DNA from 3 places in the Ectopseudomonas toyotomiensis genome. Region 3 is predicted to be linked to each of the others. Evidence: predicted binding sites of a transcription regulator. Region 3 holds the regulator's gene; each other region holds the start of a gene.
What was found. The regulator FliA, encoded in region 3, starts transcription of late flagellar genes. The targets are predictions, from matches to a motif close to CTAAAGTTTNNNNNNNNNNNGCCGNTAA.
Positions count from the first base shown of each region.

Region 1: a site for FliA is predicted at 2,286-2,313, ahead of JWV26_RS01510 (methyl-accepting chemotaxis protein). Genes of this name have one in related genera too.
Region 2: a site for FliA is predicted at 1,784-1,811, ahead of JWV26_RS05370 (methyl-accepting chemotaxis protein). Genes of this name have one in related genera too.

Region 1 is NZ_CP070505.1:361,899-366,090, reverse strand. It holds gene JWV26_RS01515 (TRAP transporter substrate-binding protein) at 1-314, shown strand, start outside; gene JWV26_RS01510 (methyl-accepting chemotaxis protein) at 365-2,248, opposite strand; gene JWV26_RS01505 (OprD family porin) at 2,389-3,612, opposite strand; gene JWV26_RS01500 (LysR family transcriptional regulator) at 3,884-4,192, shown strand, end outside.
Region 2 is NZ_CP070505.1:1,185,024-1,189,215, reverse strand. It holds gene JWV26_RS05370 (methyl-accepting chemotaxis protein) at 1-1,749, opposite strand, end outside; gene JWV26_RS05365 (M48 family metallopeptidase) at 1,944-2,765, shown strand; gene JWV26_RS05360 (ester cyclase) at 2,819-3,262, opposite strand; gene JWV26_RS05355 (TMEM165/GDT1 family protein) at 3,374-3,955, opposite strand; yybP-ykoY riboswitch at 4,050-4,170, opposite strand.
Region 3 is NZ_CP070505.1:198,117-202,308, reverse strand. It holds gene flhA (flagellar biosynthesis protein FlhA) at 1-229, shown strand, start outside; gene flhF (flagellar biosynthesis GTPase FlhF) at 241-1,551, shown strand; gene fleN (flagellar synthesis regulator FleN) at 1,666-2,496, shown strand; gene fliA (RNA polymerase sigma factor FliA) at 2,493-3,239, shown strand; gene JWV26_RS00920 (chemotaxis response regulator CheY) at 3,339-3,713, shown strand; gene JWV26_RS00915 (protein phosphatase CheZ) at 3,733-4,192, shown strand, end outside.

The sequences.
Region 1 (4,192 bases), 160 kb from region 3:
GCGCCTTCATCCCGAAGAACATCGTTATCGTCAACGAGCGTGCCTTCCAGCGTCTACCCGAAGCCCAGCGTAGCGCCTTGCTGCATGCCGGTGAACGGGCCGAGCGGGCAGGGTGGGAGTTGTCGTGGGCCTTGACCGGTTATCAGACGCGGATGCTCGCCAGGCACGGCATGACCGTGGTGCAGGACATTGACCCGCAATTGCGCCGGGAGCTGACCGAAGTCGGCCAGCAGATTACCGAGGAGTGGCTGGCGCGTGCCGGCGATGAGCATGCGCAGATCATCGAGGCGTATCTCGACGGGCAGCCACGTTAGGCCGCCTGCGCGAATGCCCGGTCGGCATCGCGACCGGGCTCTCACAGCACTCAGGCCAGGCGGAACTGCCTGGCGCTGCGCCCCAGTGCATCGACCTGGGATGACAGCCCCTCGGTATGGCCGCCCAGGGTGTGGCGCAGGTCCTTGCTCTGCCCGGTGTGCACGTTGATGGTTTCCATCTTGTCGGCGATGTCCTCGGTGGTGGTGGAGACTTCCTCGATGGCCACCACGACCTGGTTCATCTCGCCGGTCAGGCGCTCCATCGCCGAGGTGATGGAGCTGATGGCGTCGGCCACCTGAGCAGCATGTCGCTCGCTGTCGGCGGCCAGGTTCAGGCCATTGCTCATGAGTTGGTGCATGTGTCGGGTCTGTTGCTGGAACTCGCCGACGATGGCGCTGATGTCGGTGGTTGCCGAGACCGTCTTCTGCGCCAGCGAGCGCACTTCATCGGCCACCACCGAGAAGCCGCGGCCAGCGTCACCCGCCCGGGCTGCCTCGATTGCCGCGTTGAGGGCGAGCAGGTTGGTCTGATCGGCGAGGCTGTTGATCACATCGACGATGCCGTTGACCCGCGCGCTGCTCTGGCCGAGGGCATCGACCTGGCTGTGGGTGTCCTGAATCAGCTGCGCCAGGCGACTCATGCTGTCGACGCTGGCGGCGATCACTTCGCCGCCGTTACGCGCGGCATCGTAGGCGCTGGTGGTGGCAGTGCCGACTTGCGCCGTACGCTGCGCCATGTCGTTGAGGGTGGCGCTGATCTGGTGCGAGGCCGAGGCGGCCTGCTCGGTCTGCATTTCCACCTGGGTGCTGTTGTCGCCCAACTGACGCATGGCATCGCCCAGGTGATGGTGCAGGCGGCTCAGCTCGCCGTTGGCACGCACCACTTCGGCAACGATACCGCCGATGCCCTGGATCATGCGGTTGGCGGCGTCGGCCAACTGGTTGAATTCGTCACGCGGGTTGCTGCCCACCGGCAGCTTGCCGGTGAGATCGCCGGAGGCGACCTGAGTCAGCAGTTGAATGACGTTGCGCAGGCGGCTGACCAGAGTGCGCGAAGCCTGCAGCAGGGTGAGGCAGAGCAGGGCGGCAACGGCGAGGAAGCTCAGCCCCATCATCCACAGTGCGGACAGGCGGGCCTGCTCGGCTTCCTGGGTGCGGCGCAACAACAGGCCGCTCTGCAGCGCCTGCGCTTGTTCGTCGATGCGCGTCTGCAGTTGCTCGCCCAGTTGGCGCAGGCGCTGATTGGTGGCGTTGATGCGCTCGATGTTGCCATGGATATCAGTGAACGCCTGGGCATAGCCCTGCACGTTCTTGCCGATCGGTGTGTCCTGCCATTCGAGATCCGAGATCTGTTCCTGCAGTTTGCCGATGGCCGTCAGAGCAATCTGGGCGAACGCCGGGTCGAAGGTCGACAGATAGTCACGCTGGCTGCTCAGGGCACTGGTAATGAAGGGTTTGATCAGATCGAAACTGATCGCCTCCAGGGCCTTGCCTCTTTCCGTCAGGGTTTTACGCTGGCCCTCGAAGGGGGTCAGACCCAGGGCCTGATTGAAGCTCAGCCACCGGCGCTGTTGGGTAAGTTCCTCCAGTAGCACGGCCTGGATCTGCTGGGCGTGTTGCAAGGTGGCGTCGTCTTCCAGTGCCTGGGCTTGCGTCAGCAGTTGTCCGATGAGTTCTTGCAGCTCATTGAGACCGCTGTCGAACGCTGCTTGCAGGTCGGGGGTGATCTGTTGGCGCAGTGCGTTCTGTTGCCACCAGTGGTTCATCAACTGGGTACTGGCGCTGGCATAGGCTGCCGCCTGTTCCCTCGCCTGTAAGGCACTGCTGACGCGATGGTTGGCCCATAACGAGGCGGCCGCCATCAGAATCAGGCTGATCAGGGTGAGCGCGATAAGGGCGCGGAATTTTTGTTGCCAGGACAGTAAAAAGCTCACGATAACGCCTCGCCATCTTCTTCAGGATGATTCTCAGGAATCGGCAAGTTGTCATACAACTTGATTAAAAGTCTATGGCCTTCTTGCTTCCCGAGAAATGCAAACGGGGCCGTAATGGCCCCGTCATCGGGTTGAAGTGCTTACCAGAGCGCCAGGGTGTAGCTGAGAATCAGGCGATTCTCGTCGAGATCGTTACCGAAATTGGAGCGAACGGTGGCGTTACGCCATTTCAGCCCCAGGTTCTTCAGCGGACCGTTCTGCACCACGTAGGCGATATCGGTATTGCGTTCCCATTCCTTGCCTTCGCTGTTGCGGCCGGCGACCTCGACGTTGTCACCGGAGATGTAGCGGGTCATGAAGGTCAGGCCGGGGATGCCGATGCTGGCGAAGTTGTAGTCGTAGCGCACCTGCCAGGAGCGTTCTTCGACGTTGGCGAAGTCGTTGATCTGCACGAAGTTGACCAGGAACGGATCGCTGCTGGCGATGTACGGGAACGGATCGTCACCGCTCATGCGCTGGTAGCCGGCGCCGACGGCGTGACCGCCCAGGCTGTAGGTGAACATGGCGCCGAAGGCCTTGTTGTCGAGGTCGCGGAAGTTGCCGTCCTCACGGCTTTGCGAGTAGCGCAGGTCGGTTTTGAACGACTGGTCATCGCCCAGCGGCATTACGTGCACCAGCGTGCCGTAGTACTGCTGGTAGATATCCTCGAGGGTGCCGTAGTGCAGGCCGGCGGTCAGTTGCGGGGTGATCTTGTACTCGCCGCCACCGAACACGAAGGAATCACTGCTGCCGCCGATGCGGTTGCCGGTCATCTCGGTGTAGTCGGTGGAGCTGTTGGCCTTGATGCGGTTGATCTTGCCGCCCTGCAGGGTCAGGTTGTCGATTTCCTGAACATTCAGCAGTGCACCCTGGAAGGTCTGCGGCAGCAGACGCGAGTCATTGGCCGAGACGATCGGGCTGCGAAAGTGCAGGGCGCCAGCTTTCAGTGTGCTGTTGGAGACCTTCACCTTGGCGGTCAGGCCGAGCTTGGAATACTCATCCTGCGAGCCGCCGGAGCCATCGGCCGGCAGCAGGCCGCTGCCAGCAGTGCCGTCACCGGAGTCGAGTTTCACACCGAGCATCCCCAATGCATCGATACCGAAACCGACGGTGCCCTCGGTGTAGCCGGACTCCATGCGCAGCAGAAAGCCCTGCGCCCATTCCTCGGCCTTGTCACGGGCGCCGCTCTGGCGGAAGTCACGGTTGAAATAGAAGTTGCGCATCTCGACGCTGGCCTTGCTGTCAGCGATGAAATCGGCATGTGCGATGCTCGGCAGGCCGCCGCCGAGCAGCAGCGCGGATGCCAATGGGTAATGGGGTTTCATGGTGCAGTGTCTCCTGTTGGGAGCGCGCAGCCGACGAGAGCAGCTGCTTGGCAGAGCGCGTTTTGAATGATGTTGTTGTGGTCTGCGCAGAGCGCGGCGCCATTCTTCAAAGCGTTGTTCGGCGGCGTCCAACGAGAAAAAACAGGGGGCCAGCGATAGGAAAATTCATCGGCTGGGCGAAAAACCTCTGGCATACAACCTGCTACGCCTGAGGCTGCGTGGGCGCTGCCAATCAGCCCCTGAGAAGAACATTGCGAAGAGGCGTTACGGCATGAATCTGAGATTTCTCGAGACCTTCGTCTGGGTGGCACGGCTCAAGAGCTTCCGCCTGACAGCCGAGAAGCTGTTCAGCACCCAGGCGTCCATTTCCAGCCGTATCGCTGCGCTCGAGGATGAACTCGGCACACGTCTTTTTCTGCGTGATTCCAAGGGCGTATCGCTGACCCCGGAAGGGCAGAAGGTGCTCGAATATGCCGAGCGCATGATCGACACCATGCAGGCCTTGAAGCAGTCGATCAGCGATACTGGCAACATCCAGGGGCGTATTCGCGTCGGCGCGATGGATACCGTCATTCACACC
Region 2 (4,192 bases), 990 kb from region 3:
CACGGCAAAACCTCGACCTTGCTCGCCGGCGCGGGCTGCCTCGATGGCCGCATTGAGGGCGAGCAGGTTGGTCTGCTCAGCAATGCCGCGTATGGCGACAAGGATGGCGTTGATGTTCTCGCTGTCCTTGGCCAGGTTCTGCACCACGCCCACGGCGCGGCCGATTTCGCTGGCCAGTGCGGCGATGGCGGTGGAGGTTTCCTGCACCACCTGCTTGCCCTGATTGGCCGCGCGGTCGGCGTGGTTGGCCGCCTCGGCAGCATGAGTGGCGTTGCGCGCGACATCCTGCGCGGTGGCCGTCATCTCGTGTACCGCCGTGGCCACCAGTTCGATCTCGGCCAGTTGCTTCTGCACGCCCTGGTTGGTGCGGATGGCGATGTCGGCGGTGTGCTCGGAGGAGTCGCTGACCTGCTGCACCGAGGTCACCACGGAGGCGATCATCGTCTGCAGTTTGGCCAGGAAGGCATTGAAGCCTTGAGCGATCTGTCCCAGCTCGTCCGTACGGTCGACCTGCAGGCGCACGGTCAGGTCGCCGTCGCCCTTGGCAATGTCATCGAGCATGCCGACCATCTGCCGCAGCGGGCGGGCGATGCCGTAGCCGACGAACCAGATTACCAGCAGACCCAGGCCGGCGATCAGCAAGCCCACCAGCGTCATGCCCAGGGTGTCGCCGTCGCGTTGGGTGACAAGCTCAGCCTGCAGTTGGCGCAGGTCTGCCATCACGGTGTCCAGCGGCAGTACCAGCATCAGCACCCAGCGAGCGTCGGTCTGGCCGATGGTGAAGCTGAGGAATAGCTCGATGTGGCTGTCGGCGGGATCGTCCTCGACATGCACGTCGTACTTCGGCATGCCAGGCTGCAGGCTGCTCAGGTTGGCCAGTTCGTTGGCGTCGAGCAGCTCGGTAGCGGGCTCGCCAAGCTTTTCCGGTGCTTGGGTCGAGGCGACGATACGGCCATTGCTGGCGATCAGGGCGATCTCGCCGGCGCCGCCATAGAGCTGGGCGTCGGCCTTGACCAACAGTTCCTGGATGAAGTTGACCGCCAGATCAGCCCCGGCGATACCACGAAACTCGCCGTTGACCAGAATTGGTGAGGTGAAGGAGGCGAGCATGGTCATCTTGCCGCCGACGTCGTAGGGGGCTGGATCGATCACGCAGGGGCGTTTGCGTTCCTTGGGGCACAGGTAGTATTCGCCCGCGCGCACGCCGGTCGGCAGCAGTTCCTCGCTCTCGGTCGAGCCGATGGCATCGACACCGAGACTGCCGTCGGCATTGCGATACCACCAAGGCAGGAAACGGCCGGTACCGTCGTAGCCATTTTCCTTGCTACCGGCGTACATATCGTCGCTGGCGTCGAAGGCGTTTGGCTCCCAGCCCAGGTAGCTGCCGAGCAGCTTGGGATTCTGCGCCGTGGTTTCATGCACCAGGTTGGCCAGTTCTTCGCGGCTGATGCTGAGCAGCGGGCTGCCGCCGGCATCGGTCATGCCGAGCATGGCGTTGACGCGCGCCAGGTCGGCGGTGATCTGCAGGGGCGCTTCCAGTTCTCGCTGGATTTCGCTGACCTGGGCCTGCGCCAGCGAGGAAAGGCGCTGCTCGATAACCTGCTCAAGCAGGACCTGGGTGCGTTGCTGCACCAGATTCTGGGTTCGGTCGCTGGCGAACAGGGCATAGAGCACCAATGCCACGACCACTGCCAGCACACTGGCTCCGGCGAGGAATGCGACGGAAAACTGGATCGACTTGAACTTCATGGGAGCTCCCGAGCGCAGTGTGTCCTGTTACGGGCTATCGGCCGTGACAGGGGAAAACCTTAATAGGCTGATGCGGAGCATCTGGCTGCTGTTGCATTTAGCAAAGATGGCGCACGGCTATCGCGCAAGTGACGCGGTTGCTCGTGCCACGGGGGCGGCCTAGCATAGGGCGTCCGATTCAAGGAGAAGGCTCGATGAGCAAGGTTCTATATCTGAGTGGCCTGGCTGCTGCCGTGCTGCTGGCAGGGTGTCAGGCCGTCAATACCACCAGTGGTGGTGCGGTTGGCGTGGAGCGCAAGCAGTACATGTTCAGCATGCTGTCAGCCGAAGAAGTCAATCAGATGTACGCGCAGTCCTATCAGCAGACGCTGAGCGAGGCGTCGAGCAAGGGTGTGCTGGACAAGACCAGTAACAATGCCAAACGCCTGCAGGCCGTCGCCGCTCGCCTGATTCCGCAGGCGCCGCGTTTTCGTCCGGATGCCGCCAACTGGCAGTGGGAGGTCAATCTGATCAAGAACCCCGAGCTCAATGCCAACTGCGGGCCGGGCGGCAAGATCATTTTCTACAGTGGCATCATCGAGCAGCTGAAGCTGACTGACGATGAAATCGCCGCGATCATGGGCCACGAGATGGCGCATGCCCTGCGTGAGCACAGCCGTGAGGCGATGTCCAAGGCATACGGTATTCAGGTGGCCAAACAGGGCGCCAGTGCCTTGCTCGGACTGGGCGAGAGCGGGATGGCCATGGCGGATACGGTGGTGCAGTACAGCCTGACATTGCCCAACAGCCGCAGCAACGAGAACGAGGCCGACCTGATTGGCCTGGAGCTGGCCGCACGCGCGGGCTACAACCCGAATGCGGCCATCAGCCTGTGGCAGAAGATGGAGGCCGCCGGTGGTGGGGCACCGCCCGAGTTCATGAGTACCCACCCGTCGTCCAGCAGCCGTATCGCCTCACTGCAGGCGGCGATCCCCAAGGTGATGCCGCTGTACGAGCAGGCCAAGGCCGGGCGTTAATTTCGGGCCAGGAAACGGCGCGGCGTGATTGTTCACGGCGCGCCGTTTGCGTTTCAGGGCAGGGCGATTTCTGCAAGTGGACGGGGTTGCAGGCCCAGCTGAGCGCGGAAGCTTTCCATGTCGAACATGGTGCAGATTTCCTGGATCTCATTGCCCGGTGTCAGGGACCAGAAGGCCATGGCCGAGATGCTGAGGACCTTGTCGCTGGGTGGATAACCTAGGGCGGGTTTCTGGATGGTGCCGATCAGGGTACTCCAGGTGACCACTTTGTAGTTCTCGGCGATGCATTCCTCGACCAGTACCTGCAGGTCCGGCATGGCGTAACGGATGTTCTGGACCATCTGGGCGAAGCCGGCGCTGCTGAGCGGGGTGCCGATGAACGAGCTCTTGTAGAGAAAATCGCGGCTGTGCAGTTGTTCGGCCAGCGCCAGGCGCCCCTTGTTCCAGGCCAGGTCGATGTGCTGGCACACCACCTTCTTGCGATCATCCAATGACATGTTGTCCTCCCGGCTGCAGGCCGTCTCCATGTGACGTGGCACGCACTTTAGCAGCAGGGAGGAGGGGGCTGGAATTGGCCGAAATGCCGGCTCGTTGACGTCAGTGGTTCGTCAGATCAGGCCGCTCAGCTTCAGTGCCTGGTAGCCGGCATAGATTGCCAGCGCGGCGAAGGCGCAGGCGGCCAGGCGGCGGATCAGGGTCAGCGGCAGGCGTTCGGCGGCGAAATTGCCCGCCAGCACCACAGGTACGTTAGCGATCAACATGCCCAGCGTGGTACCAATCACCACCAGGATGAAGTGCGGGTACTGCGCGGCCAGCATCACGGTGGCGACCTGGGTCTTGTCGCCCATTTCAGCGAGGAAGAAGGCGATTAGCGTGGTGAGGAAGGGGCCGTATTTCTTCAGGCCGGATGCTTCGTCGTCGTCGAGTTTGTCCGGTACCAGAGTCCAGGCCGCCACGGCGACGAAGCTGGCAGCGAGAATCCAGCTGAGAGTGGCGGGGGAGAAGAAACCGGCGACCCAGTTGCCGACGGCGCCAGCGGCGAAGTGGTTGGCCAGGGTGGCGACGACTATGCCCCAGATGATCGGCCAGGGTTTGCGAAAACGGGCGGCCAGCAGCAGGGCGAGCAACTGGGTCTTGTCACCAATTTCGGCGAGGGCAACGATCAGGGTGGGGACGAACAGCGATTCCAGCATCAGGTTTCCTACAGGGGGCGGGTCGACACGGCTTATGACACGAACGACCTTCCCGCCCCGGGTATAGGTTGTACGTGTCATAGGTCTTGTCAAACCGCAGGCCTCTCTATGTAGGCCTTGGGTCGTATACGCCATGCTCTGCGGAGCAAGTGTGTTGACGTATACCGGGCGAGCAGGGCGCTCGCGGGAGACTACTCCCCTAGGACGGGCGCAATTGTGCCCAAGCGCCGCATT
Region 3 (4,192 bases):
CATCCTCCTCGAACCGGGCATGGCCGAGAAGCTGCAGCGTTCCCTGGTGGAAGCGGCGCAGCGCCAGGAAATGCTCGGCAAGCCGGTGATTCTGCTGGTGGCCGGACCGGTCCGGGCGATGTTGTCGCGCTTCGCGCGGCTGGCGGTACCCAGCATGCATGTGCTGGCCTACCAGGAAATTCCGGACAACAAGCAGGTCACCATAGTCGCTACGGTTGGCCAGAACTGAGGTAAAGGGTCATGCAGGTCAAACGCTTCTTCGCCGCCGATATGCGGACCGCCATGAAACTGGTGCGTGATGAATTGGGCGCCGATGCCTCGATCATCGGCAACCGCCGGGTTGCCGGTGGTGTCGAGCTGACCGCTGCGCTGGATTATCAGGCACCGGCGCCGGTGCGCCCGAACCCGGCGCTGGAAGCCGAGCTGCGCAAGACCCAGGCGCGCATCGCCAGCGCTCAGGCCGAGCTGACCACGCGTGCCGAGCAGGATGCCGGCAAGGACCGTCAATTGTTCGCCAATGAGTCGCTGCTGGCGCCCGAGCTACCCGCGACCCTGGTCAAGCCGCAGCGCCCGGTCGAGGCCCCTGTACCTGTTACGCCTGCGGTCGACCCGCGCGCACTGGAAGCCATGCGCTTCGAGCTGCACGGCTTGCGTGAGCTGATCGAAGTGCAACTGGGGTCCATCGCCTGGGGGCAACTGCAGAACCGTCGTCCGCAGCAGGCCAATCTGTGGCGCCGCCTGCAGCGCATGGGGCTGTCTGCCGAGCTATCGCAGGCGCTGCTGAGCAAGGTAGCCAGTGTGGCCGAGCCGCGTCAGGCCTGGCGTATGTTGCTGGCGCACCTGGCTCACGCGATCACTACGCCCAAGGTCGAACCGCTGGAAGAGGGTGGTGTGATCGCGCTGGTCGGTCCGGCCGGCATGGGCAAGACCACCACCCTGGCCAAGCTGGCTGCGCGTTATGTGCTTAAGTACGGCTCGCAACAGGTCGCTCTGGTGAGCATGGACAGCTTCCGCATTGGCGCGCAGGAACAGCTCAAGACCCTGGGGCGCATCCTCGGTGTGTCGGTGACTCAGATCGACCCCGGTCAGTCTCTGCTGCAGGCTCTGGCGCCGCTGGCCAAGAAACGCGTGGTGCTGGTCGATACCGCTGGCCTGCCAGGCAACGATCCGGCGCTGCGTCTGCAGTTGGAGAGTCTGGCCTCGGCACGCATCAAGGCGAAGAATTATCTGGTACTGGCCGCAACAAGTCAGAGCCAAGTGCTCAAGGCGGCCTACCATAGTTACAAGCGTTGTGGTCTTTCAGGCTGCATACTGACGAAACTGGACGAAGCCGCGAGTCTGGGTGAGGTTTTAGGTCTGGCTATAGGCCAGCAACTGCCGGTAGCCTATGTGACGGACGGGCCGCGGATTCCGGACGATCTGCATGTGCCGCGTAGCCATCAGCTGGTCAGCCGTGCCGTTGGGCTGCAGGCTGCCGAGGAGCCGAGTGAGGACGCCATGGCGCAGATGTTCGCCGGCCTCTATCACAATCCGGCCAAGCGAGCCGGTTGACGCAGCGAGAATGTTGCACCCTCTCGCCACGTGGTGCGGGAGTGAACGGCCTCAACAGGTGCTTACCAACGACCTGTAAGGCCAAGTCGAAGTTAGACAAGGTGTAGAAAGAACATGGGTATGCATCCCGTACAGGTGATTGCGGTGACTGGCGGCAAGGGTGGCGTCGGCAAGACCAATGTGTCGGTCAATCTGTCCATGGCCCTGGCCGATCTCGGCCGTCGGGTCATGCTGATGGACGCCGACCTTGGCTTGGCCAACGTCGACGTTCTGTTGGGCCTGACGCCCAAGCGCACCCTGGCCGATGTCATCGCGGGTGAATGTGATCTGCGTGACGTTCTGCTGCAGGGGCCGGGTGGCGTGCGCATCGTGCCGGCAGCATCCGGTACGCAGAGCATGGTCAGCCTCACGCCGATGCAGCACGCCGGGTTGATCCAGGCGTTCAGTGACATCAGTGAAAACCTTGACGTGCTGGTGATCGACACCGCTGCCGGTATCGGTGATGCGGTGGTCAGCTTCGTGCGTGCGGCGCAGGAGATCCTTGTGGTGGTCTGCGATGAGCCCACCTCGATTACCGACGCCTACGCGTTGATCAAGCTGCTCAATCGCGATCACGGCATCAGCCGCTTCCGCGTACTGGCCAATATGGCCCATAGCCCGCAGGAAGGACGCAATCTCTTTGCTAAGCTGACCAAGGTGACGGATCGTTTCCTCGATGTCGCCCTGCAGTATGTCGGTGCCGTGCCTTACGATGAGTGTGTGCGCAAGGCCGTGCAGAAGCAGCGCGCCGTCTATGAAGCCTTCCCTCGATCCAAGTGCGCCCTGGCGTTCAAGGCGATAGCTCAGAAGGTAGATACCTGGCCGTTACCGGCCAATCCCCGTGGTCATCTGGAGTTTTTCGTCGAGCGTCTGGTGCAACAACCGACCGCAGACTCGGCCGTATGACAGCAGCTTCTGGACTTCGTATGTACAACAAGGCTCAGGCGCAGGACTCCCAGCACCAGCTGATCGAGCGCTATGCGCCGCTGGTCAAGCGCATCGCCTACCACCTGCTGGCTCGTCTGCCGGCCAGCGTGCAGGTCGATGATCTTATCCAGGCCGGCATGATCGGCCTGCTCGAAGCCTCGCGCAAATACGACTCCAGCAAGGGTGCCAGTTTCGAGACCTTCGCCGGTATCCGTATTCGCGGCTCCATGCTCGACGAGGTGCGCAAGGGTGATTGGGCGCCGCGTTCGGTGCACCGCAACAGCCGGATGGTCAGTGATGCCATTCGTGTCGTGGAGGCCAGAACCGGACGGGACGCTAAAGATCACGAGGTTGCGGCCGAACTCCAATTGAGTCTGGAAGATTACTACGGCATTCTTGGCGACACTTTGGGCAGCCGCCTGTTCAGTTTCGACGACCTGTTGCAGGACGGCGAACATGGCGGGTTGCACGAAGACGCCGGACACACTCACCTCGAACCTTCGCGGGACCTCGAAGACGAACGCTTCCAGGCGGCCTTGGCCGATGCCATCGCCGGTTTGCCGGAGCGCGAACGTCTGGTGCTGGCGCTGTATTACGATGAAGAACTGAACTTGAAGGAAATCGGTGAAGTGCTGGGGGTTAGCGAGTCACGTGTTAGCCAGTTGCACAGCCAGTGCGCGGCGCGTTTGCGCTCGCGGCTGAGTGAGTGGCGCGCTGGCTGAACGCGGCGTACTCGCAGGCGCAAACGGTTTCACGATTAAAGGGCGTAGTTGCAAGCGCAATACGTTTGGGACTGTACGGAGGTCGACTTGGACAAGAACATGAAAATCCTCATCGTTGACGATTTCTCGACGATGCGACGGATCATCAAGAACCTCTTGCGGGATTTGGGTTTCACCAACACCGCGGAAGCCGATGACGGCACCTCGGCGCTGCCGATGCTGCAAAGCGGCAGTTTCGACTTTCTGGTGACCGACTGGAACATGCCTGGCATGACCGGCATCGACCTGCTGCGCGCCGTACGTGCCGACGAGCGCCTCAAGCACCTGCCGGTGCTGATGGTGACTGCTGAAGCCAAGCGCGATCAGATCATCGAGGCGGCCCAGGCCGGTGTGAATGGCTACGTGGTCAAACCCTTCACCGCTCAGGTGTTGAAGGAAAAGATCGAGAAGATCTTCGAGCGGGTCAACGGCTGATGTCAGCCGCGAGGGTGCTATGGAACACGATGACTCCACGCTGGGTGACCTCGAGTCGACCCTGAAAAACAATGCCCGCGATCTGGTCGATAGCCTTGAACAAGGTAATTTCGGCGCCGCGGTGCAACTGATCAACGAGCTGAACAAGGTCCGCGACCGCGGGCTGTATCACGAGGTCGGCAAACTGACCCGTGAACTGCACAACGCCATTGTCAATTTTCAGCTCGATCCGCGTATGCCGCATGCCCAGGAGCTGTCGCAGATCGCCGATGCGACCGAGCGCCTGAACTACGTCGTGACCATGACCGAGAAGGCCGCCAACCGGACCATGGATCTGGTCGAGCAGAGTGCGCCGCTGGTCAACGACCTCAGTGACGAAGCGCAGAGCCTCAGCGCTGAGTGGGGCCGCTTCATGCGCCGCGAAATCGGTGCCGACGGTTTCCGCGAGCTGGCCAAGCGTGTCGAGCTGTTCCTCGCCC